2 linked regions of the Neobacillus sp. PS2-9 genome follow. The protein of the gene in region 2 binds, or shares a complex with, the protein of the main gene of each other region. Links are inferred from orthologs where the notes say so. Each region holds a gene or a part of one and is shown on either strand. Other genes may lie near its edges.

Region 1 (4,130 bases), 2.4 Mb from region 2 along the record:
CCAGCAAAGAAAGAAATGAGACTTTCTTTACTTCGGCGAACATCCCCTTTCATGATTCTTCCTTGAAGCTCATCCTTCTCAGAATCATTACTCTTGAAGCTCGCACCTCTACCTTCACTTTAGTACTATAAAGTGATAGTAATTTAAATTTTCACTAATTATAGCATGGTCAATTTATTCTGACAATAACTATTCTTGAAGTTTTTTCATTAACTCTTCTGCCACATTTGATGGAATACCCATGTCGGTAAATTCCTCCAGACTGGCTTCCTTCATTTTTTTTACAGAACCAAACTGTTTAAGCAATAGTTTTTTGCGTTTCTCCCCAATCCCCGGGATATCATCCAACAATGATTGAAAGGCGCTCTTTCCACGTATTTGGCGGTGAAAGGTAATGGCAAAGCGGTGAACCTCATCTTGAATACGTTGCAGTAAATAAAACTCCTGGCTGTTCCGTTCAAGTGGAACAATTTCTAACGGATTGCCGTATAACAATTGCGATGTACGGTGTTTTTCATCCTTTACAAGACCCGATAGTGGGATATCTAATCCTAATTCATTTTCTAAAACATCCCTTACCGTTTCTACATGTCCTTTTCCACCATCAATAATAATAAGGTCCGGTAGAGGAAGATTTTCTTTTAAGGCTCTCGAGTATCTTCTTCTAGTTACTTCCCTCATCGATTCATAATCATCCGGTCCCTTTACAGACTTGATTTTATACTTGCGATATTCTCTCTTATTCGCTTTCCCATCCGTAAACACAACCATCGCTGAAACAGGATCTGTCCCTTGTATATTAGAGTTATCGAAAGACTCAATCCGATGGGGTGTATAAATTCCAAGAAGCTTTCCGAGGTTTTCTACTGCCTTAATAGTTCGTTCTTCATCCTTCTCAATTAATGAAAACTTTTCATTTAGGGCAATTTTTGCATTTTTGATTGCAAGGTTAACAAGCTCCTTCTTTTGTCCCTTTTTCGGTTGAAGAACCTTCACTTCTAAGAGCTGTGCAGTCATATTCAAATCAATTTCATCTTGGATCAGGATTTCCTTTGGCTTAAAGTGATTGGCTTTTTGATAAAATTGTCCTAAAAACGTAAGGATTTCTTCCTCTGGCTCATTGTAGATGGGAAACATGGAAACATCCCGCTCAATCAGCTTTCCTTGACGGACAAAAAAGACCTGTACACACATCCAGCCTTTGTCAACAGCATAACCAAACACATCCCGGTCCGTGAAATCCGTCATGGTAATTTTTTGCTTTTCCATGATGGTTTCAATGTGGACGATTTTATCACGGAACTCTTTTGCTCTTTCAAAATCCAATTCTTCTGCTGCTGCCGTCATTTTTTCGGTTAGTTCTTTTTTTATTTCCTTATATCCGCCATTTAAAAATCGAGTAATTTCATCCGTCATTTGCTTATACTGTTCCTCAGGAACTTCGTTTACACATGGGGCGAGACACTGGCCTAAATGGTAATATAAACATACTCGGTCAGGGAGAGTCGCACATTTTCGCAACGGATAAATACGGTCTAGTAGTTTCTTTGTTTCATTTGCTGCTCCAACGTTAGGGTAAGGACCAAAGTATTTGCCTTTATCTTTTTTTACTTTTCTTGTGATAATCAGCTTGGGATGTCTCTCTGCTGTCAGCTTAATAAACGGATAGCTTTTGTCATCCTTCAGCATGATATTGTATTTTGGATCATATTTTTTGATGAGATTTAGTTCAAGTATCAAAGCTTCTATATTGGATGAGGTCACAATGTACTCAAAGTCTTCTATTTCATTAACAAGTCTTAACGTCTTTCCGTCGTGTGAGCCGGTAAAATAAGAACGAACGCGGTTCTTTAATATTTTTGCCTTCCCTACATAAATAATTGTCCCCTGACGGTCTTTCATTAAGTAGCAGCCAGGCTGGTCAGGCAGCAGGGTTAATTTTTGTTTAATATTTTCATTCACTCCGGCCACTCCTCTTTCTTTTATGCTATCCATAAAATTTTAACACATCTGTTGATAAAGGAAAGTGGGAGGTTTTGTAATCAACAAAAAAACCTTAGCCAGAACGTGTCCAGCTAAGGTTTTAATTTCTATAGGTTTATACGTGCTTTTGTAACACACTTGCTAAAGCATCTTTAGGTTGGAAGCCGACTACTTTATCTACAACTTCACCATTTTTTAAAACTAATAAGGTTGGGATGCTCATAACGCCAAAATTAGCTGCTGTTTGTGGGTTATCATCTACATCTAATTTAGTGATTTTTACTTTGTCTCCCATTTCTGCATCAAGTTCTTCAAGAACTGGAGCGATCATTTTACAAGGTCCACACCAAGGTGCCCAGAAATCAACAAGTACAGTACCTGAACCTGTTTCTGATGAGAAATTTTGATCTGTTAAATGTGAAATAGCCATTATATATTGACCTCCTATTGAATACTGAATTACTACCGAAAGTATACCATCGTTTGGAATATCAAGCTAATAATATGTTTCGCAACTAATATACCCCATAAAGCATTAAGTATTCTCTCTTTGTACCAAGTCAGTTGATTTCCGCTCCAGGAGCTTCGCTTTCCGTGGGTGTTTCGGCGAGCCTCCTCGGCGCTAGCGCCTGCGGGGTCTCCCCTGAACCATACTCCCACAGGAGTCTTCGCTCCTTCCGCTCCAATCAACAGAGTGTAAAAATCAACAATGTTCTTTAACACAGCATAATGATAAAAGCGAGCGGATTTTGACCGCTCGCTCTCCACTTTATTATTATGAGTGAACTTTAAGTTTTTTAAACTCTTCTGTTAGTAAAGGTACAACCTCGAAAAGGTCACCAACGATTCCGTAATCTGCCACTTTGAAAATGTTGGCTTCTGGATCCTTGTTAATGGCAACAATCACTTTCGAGTTAGACATACCGGCTAAATGCTGGATTGCACCTGAAATACCGCAGGCAATGTATAGATCGGGAGTTACAACCTTTCCTGTTTGCCCAATTTGTAAGGAATAATCACAATAGTCGGCATCACATGCACCTCGAGAAGCACCAACTGCTCCTCCTAGTACGTCAGCAAGTTCTTTTAGCGGTTTGAATCCTTCTGCACTTTTCACACCACGGCCGCCAGAAATAACTACTTTAGCCTCACTTAGATCCACACCTTCACTTGCTTTTCTTACTACTTCTTTAATAATTGCACGAAGGTCTTTAATTTCCACAGATAGTGAGGAAACCTCACCGCTTCTGCTTTCATCTTTTGCTAATGGGGCAATATTGTTCGGACGTACGGTAGCAAAAATTACGCCGTCTGTTACAATTTTCTTTTCAAATGCTTTACCAGAATAAATTGGTCTAGTAAATACAATGTTTCCACCCGCTGTCTCTACTGCTGTTGCATCGGAGATTAGACCCGATGAGAGCTTACCAGCAATCCTTGGTGAAAGGTCTTTTCCTAATGCAGTATGACCAAACACTAATCCTTCAGGCTTCTCTTGATCAATGACAGCTAATAAGGCTTGAGCATAACCATCAGAAGAATATTGTTTTAAATTCTCATGCTCAACTACCACTACACGGTCAGCCCCGTATTGAACTAACTCCGCACCTAAAGCGCTTACAGATTCGCCCACTAATACACCAACAACTTCTCCGCCCTCTGCAACTGTTTTTGCTGCTGCAACAGCTTCGAAAGATACATTACGTAATGATCCGTCACGAACTTCTCCTAATACCAATACTTTTCTAGTCATTTCATTTACCTCCTGAAAACAATTTTTATGAAGTTACGATTAGATTACTTTTGCTTCAGTATGAAGAAGTTGAACAAGTTCTTTAACCTGATCATTTAAATCGCCAGCTAAGACCTTTCCAGCCTCTTTTTTAGGCGGCAAATAAATTTCAATTGTTTTAGTTTTTGCTTCTACATCCTCTTCTTCAAGATCAAGATCATCTAATTCTAATTCCTCAAGCGGCTTTTTCTTCGCTTTCATAATTCCAGGTAAAGATGGATAGCGCGGCTCATTAAGCCCTTGTTGTGCTGTAACTAAAAGTGGAAGGCTTGTTTCAATGACTTCTGAATCACCTTCAACGTCACGAGTAACAGTCACATTTGTTCCATCAATTTCGAGTTTCGTAATGGTAGTT
Region 2 (4,160 bases):
TACAATCAAGGTATCGAAGATAGAGTTGCCACGCTTGAAACGGAAACAAAAGATATCTCCTATATGAAGGAGTGGTTTGAGAAGCATCAGGGTCGATATAAGGTGATTGTAGCAGTATATGAAGATCAAATTGTTGGCTGGGCTTCTTTGAATCAATACAATAACCGATGTGCTTATGACGGGGTTGCCGATCTTTCTGCTTATATTTCCAGAGAATTTAGAGGTAAGGGAATTGGCAAAAAGCTTTTAGCTGAACTTGAATTCCTTGCTAAAGAAAATGGCTTTCATAAAATAGTTTTGTTTACTTTTCCATTTAATCAATTAGGACAGGGATTATATACAAAAATGGGTTTTAGGGAAGTAGGAGTATTTAAAAACCAAGGAATTCTTGATGGTAAATTTGTTGATGTCATGGAGATGGAGAAAATATTGTAGTCTAATTTCAATCTGTTTTTTTACGAAAACTTTACATTTAAGTTCTTGAATTCATTTGTTCGTTGTTTTAATATATAAGCAAATAGTTATATGTTAATTTCTATATAAAATGTATAAGTTGCTAAAGTCTAACAGAAATTTTAAAGCATATTTTACTATTATATAAGTAAATTATTATTTGCTTATGTAACGGAGGAGGGGTTATTGATGCTGAAATCAAAGGTTGATTTGGATCGTGCGGCGAACGTCTTGAAATTATTAGGTGATAAAACACGTTTATCTATTATTGCCATCTTAAAACAACGTGAGTGCTGCGTCTGTGAATTCCTTGAAGTATTTGAGATGAGCCAGCCATCCATCAGTCAGCATCTTCGTAAATTAAAGGATGCGGGAATGGTTAAGGAAGAACGAAGAGGTCAGTGGATTTATTATTCACTGAACCAGCAAACTGACCTTTATGGAATGATTGAAGATATCTTGGAACACGTACCAGACCAGATTGATAAAATTAAACAGATTGAAAAAAACAATCCTACGCTTCGGTGTGGTTGTTAACAAAAGGGAGTGAAAAAATTGAGTAATTTAGAGAAAAAACGCTTATCTTTTCTTGATAGGTACCTTACACTATGGATTTTTCTAGCTATGGCTATAGGGATTGGATTAGGATTTGTCTTTCCAGGCTTTGTAGATAACATGAATAGTTTACAGGTAGGAACTACATCCATTCCACTTGCTATTGGTTTAATTTTAATGATGTACCCTCCGTTAGCAAAAGTTCGTTATGAGGAAATTGGGCGTGTTTTTAAAGATGTTAAGGTCCTCACTTTGTCCCTGGTACAAAACTGGATCATTGGGCCAATCCTTATGTTTTTATTAGCTATTATCTTTCTTCCAGATAAACCAGAGTACATGGTTGGCCTTATTATGATTGGTTTAGCCCGTTGTATTGCTATGGTTATTGTTTGGAATGACCTAGCAAAAGGAGATACCGAGTATGCAGCTGGATTAGTCGCATTCAATTCAATCTTCCAAATGCTTTTCTTTTCCGTGTATGCTTATGTGTTTGTGACTATTATCCCAGAATGGATCGGAATTCAAGGGGCAGTTGTCAATATTACAATGCTTGAAGTAGCGAAATCAGTATTCATTTATTTAGGAATTCCTTTTCTCGCTGGAATGATTACACGCTTTACAATGGTAAAAGCAAAAGGCAGACAGTGGTACGAGAAGGTATTTATTCCAAAAATTAGTCCTATAACTTTGATTGCTTTGCTATTTACAATCATCCTTATGTTCTCATTAAAAGGGGACGCAATCGTTAGCTTGCCATTAGATGTTGTCCGTATCGCTATTCCGTTATTAATTTACTTTGTAATCATGTTCTTTGTTTCCTTTTTTATGGGGAAGAAAATCGGAGCAAACTACCCTGTAACAACAACCCTTGCATTTACTGCTGGTAGTAATAACTTTGAGTTAGCAATAGCTGTTGCTGTTGGTGTATTTGGAATTCATTCGGGTGCGGCCTTTGCAGCTGTAATTGGACCACTAGTAGAAGTACCTGTCATGATTGCGTTAGTCAACGTGGCTTTATGGTTTAAACGAAAATATTTCAAAGAAAATGCAGCCTAAAACTAATAATAAAGGTGGAGTACAACATGGAAAACAAAAAAACAATTTATTTCTTATGTACAGGAAATTCTTGCCGTAGCCAAATGGCAGAGGGGTGGGCTAAGAAACATTTGAGCAGTGAGTGGGAGGTTAAAAGTGCTGGTCTTGAGGCACATGGCTTAAACCCTAACGCAGTTAAAGCAATGAAGGAAGCTGGCATTGACATCTCTAAACAAACATCTGATGTAATTGATCCTACTATATTGAATAACGCTGACTTAGTTGTTACATTGTGCGGGCATGCTGCAGATCACTGTCCTGTCACTCCTCCACATGTAAAACGGGTTCACTGGGGCTTTGATGATCCAGCAAAAGCAGAAGGAACAGAGGAAGAAAAATGGGCATTCTTTCAACGTGTCCGTGATGAAATTGGTGATCGAATTAAGCGTTTTGCTGAAACAGGAGAATAAAAGCATTACGCGTATTTCATATATAAAAGAAAACTAGTAAAATAAGAAAGTGAATTTTTTGAAAGGTGAGGAAAATATGATTATCACAGATCAAGCTCGTGATATATTGAAGCAACTGTTCGAAGATCACGATGCCGATAACATCCGTGTCTATTTTGCAGGCTTTGGCTGAGGCGGACCACAAGTAGGACTGGCTCTGGATGAGCCGGAAAAAAATGATACAATCGTAACTATAAATGAAATTGCAGTAGCTATCGAACCTGAGATTGAGCCCTATACAGGTGACCTAAAGCTTGATTTTAGCCAAGAAGCGAATGCTATTGTTCTGTTAGGAAATGAAAGTGATTGTTAAATGGGGAATTTAAAGGGTTCCGTTTAGAGGTGCTAGATGTCTTGTACTTAATAGAGTAAGCAGCAAAAGTAAATAAAATAAGGGGAGATTTTCCTGTTAAATATAGAATGGAGCTAATTTCGGGGAAAATAAGGGGAGATTTTCCGGTTATGCAAAGAAAAAGCCCCCATTTTCGCATTTTTTGAATCAATAGGCGGAATTTCTCCCTCTATTTCAGCTCTTTTTATTAATAATTTTTAAATAAGCGGAATTTCTCCGTCTATTATCAGCTCGGCTGCTTAGCCTAATTCCCCAACCAATAAGTGTGGACTCTTTTGATCATAAGATGCGGGAATCGGCAGCTTTTTATCGACCAGCTTATAAAGGTCAATAAAATTGGTGCTCAAAACAGCACTGCAAATGACAGAAGCTTTGACATCCTTTTTTAAAGAGCATATTTAGATTAGGTAGAAAATAAAACCTGAAATAGTGGACATGACCACCACTGATAAAACAAATGTAACGACTAATTGCTTTTTAAAGATTGATTTTAAAAGAATCACTTCTGGCAAACTAGCACCTGCTGAACTGATAATCATGGCCATCACTGGTCCTAACGCCATTCCTTTTGCAATAAGCATTTGTGAAATTGGAATCATACTGGAAAGACGAATATATAAAGGAATTCCTATAATGGCTGCGATAGGTATTAGCCACCAATGGTCTCGGCCAAACACACTTGAAATCCATTCTGTTGGAACTAACCCGTGGATCACAGCTCCAATTGCAGCACCGATTAATAAATAGGGATAAACACTTTTCATTAAATTAAGGGTTTCCAATAAAGCCAATTTAACATTAAATTTTTGATGCTGTTCTTGATAACCGGTCATTACAACATTTTTTACTGACTTTTCGAATCCTAATTTCTCAAGAGTAAAGCCAATGATGATTGAAAAAACTGTGGTTAAAAGCGTATAGATAGCTGTCACCTTCCATCCAAGAGCTACACCCATAATGGTCAAAATTGTAGGGTCAAGGACAGGGGAGGCAAATAGAAAAATCATTACTATCCCAAATGGCATTTTCTTTTTTAACATATTTACAACGACTGGAATTGTGGAACAGGAACAAAAGGGTGTTATAAAGGCAAAGATAATGGCAGCAAAGGCGGCGATCAGTTTGTTTTTTCCAGCTAACTTCTTTTCAATCTTCTCGTAAGGGATATATCCTTGAAGAAGACTAATGAAAAATGATATAACAATAAACAGGACCGTTAACTCAAGTGCAATAGATAGAAAACTTTTAAGCGTGTC

The links.
Region 1: the proteins of arsC (region 2) and trxA are in contact, whole or in part, in an NMR structure (PDB 2IPA), measured with the Bacillus subtilis proteins. The link is inferred for Neobacillus sp. PS2-9 from one-to-one orthologs.

Annotation. Positions count from the first base shown.
Region 1 is NZ_CP133269.1:1,443,724-1,447,853, reverse strand. Bases 757-3,620 are described here. They hold trxA (thioredoxin), read right to left. Parts: upstream 2,414-3,620; coding sequence 2,099-2,413; downstream 757-2,098. Other genes in these bases: RCG25_RS07095 (electron transfer flavoprotein subunit alpha/FixB family protein), read right to left, coding at 2,759-3,620; uvrC (excinuclease ABC subunit UvrC), read right to left, coding at 757-1,962. In the rest of the region: more of uvrC, read right to left, coding at 190-756; more of RCG25_RS07095, read right to left, coding at 3,621-3,736; RCG25_RS07090 (electron transfer flavoprotein subunit beta/FixA family protein), read right to left, coding at 3,776-4,130. UniProt on the Bacillus subtilis protein: Participates in various redox reactions through the reversible oxidation of its active center dithiol to a disulfide and catalyzes dithiol-disulfide exchange reactions.
Region 2 is NZ_CP133269.1:3,869,505-3,873,664, reverse strand. What follows is about bases 908-3,801. They hold arsC (arsenate reductase (thioredoxin)), read left to right. Parts: upstream 908-2,090; coding sequence 2,091-2,513; downstream 2,514-3,801. Other genes in these bases: RCG25_RS19435 (permease), read right to left, coding at 3,303-3,801; arsB (ACR3 family arsenite efflux transporter), read left to right, coding at 1,009-2,064; RCG25_RS19450 (ArsR/SmtB family transcription factor), read left to right, coding at 908-990. Also shown: RCG25_RS19455 (arsinothricin resistance N-acetyltransferase ArsN1 family A), read left to right, coding at 1-435; more of RCG25_RS19450, read left to right, coding at 643-907; more of RCG25_RS19435, read right to left, coding at 3,802-4,160. UniProt on the Bacillus subtilis protein: Catalyzes the reduction of arsenate [As(V)] to arsenite [As(III)]. In vitro, can dephosphorylate para-nitrophenyl phosphate (pNPP).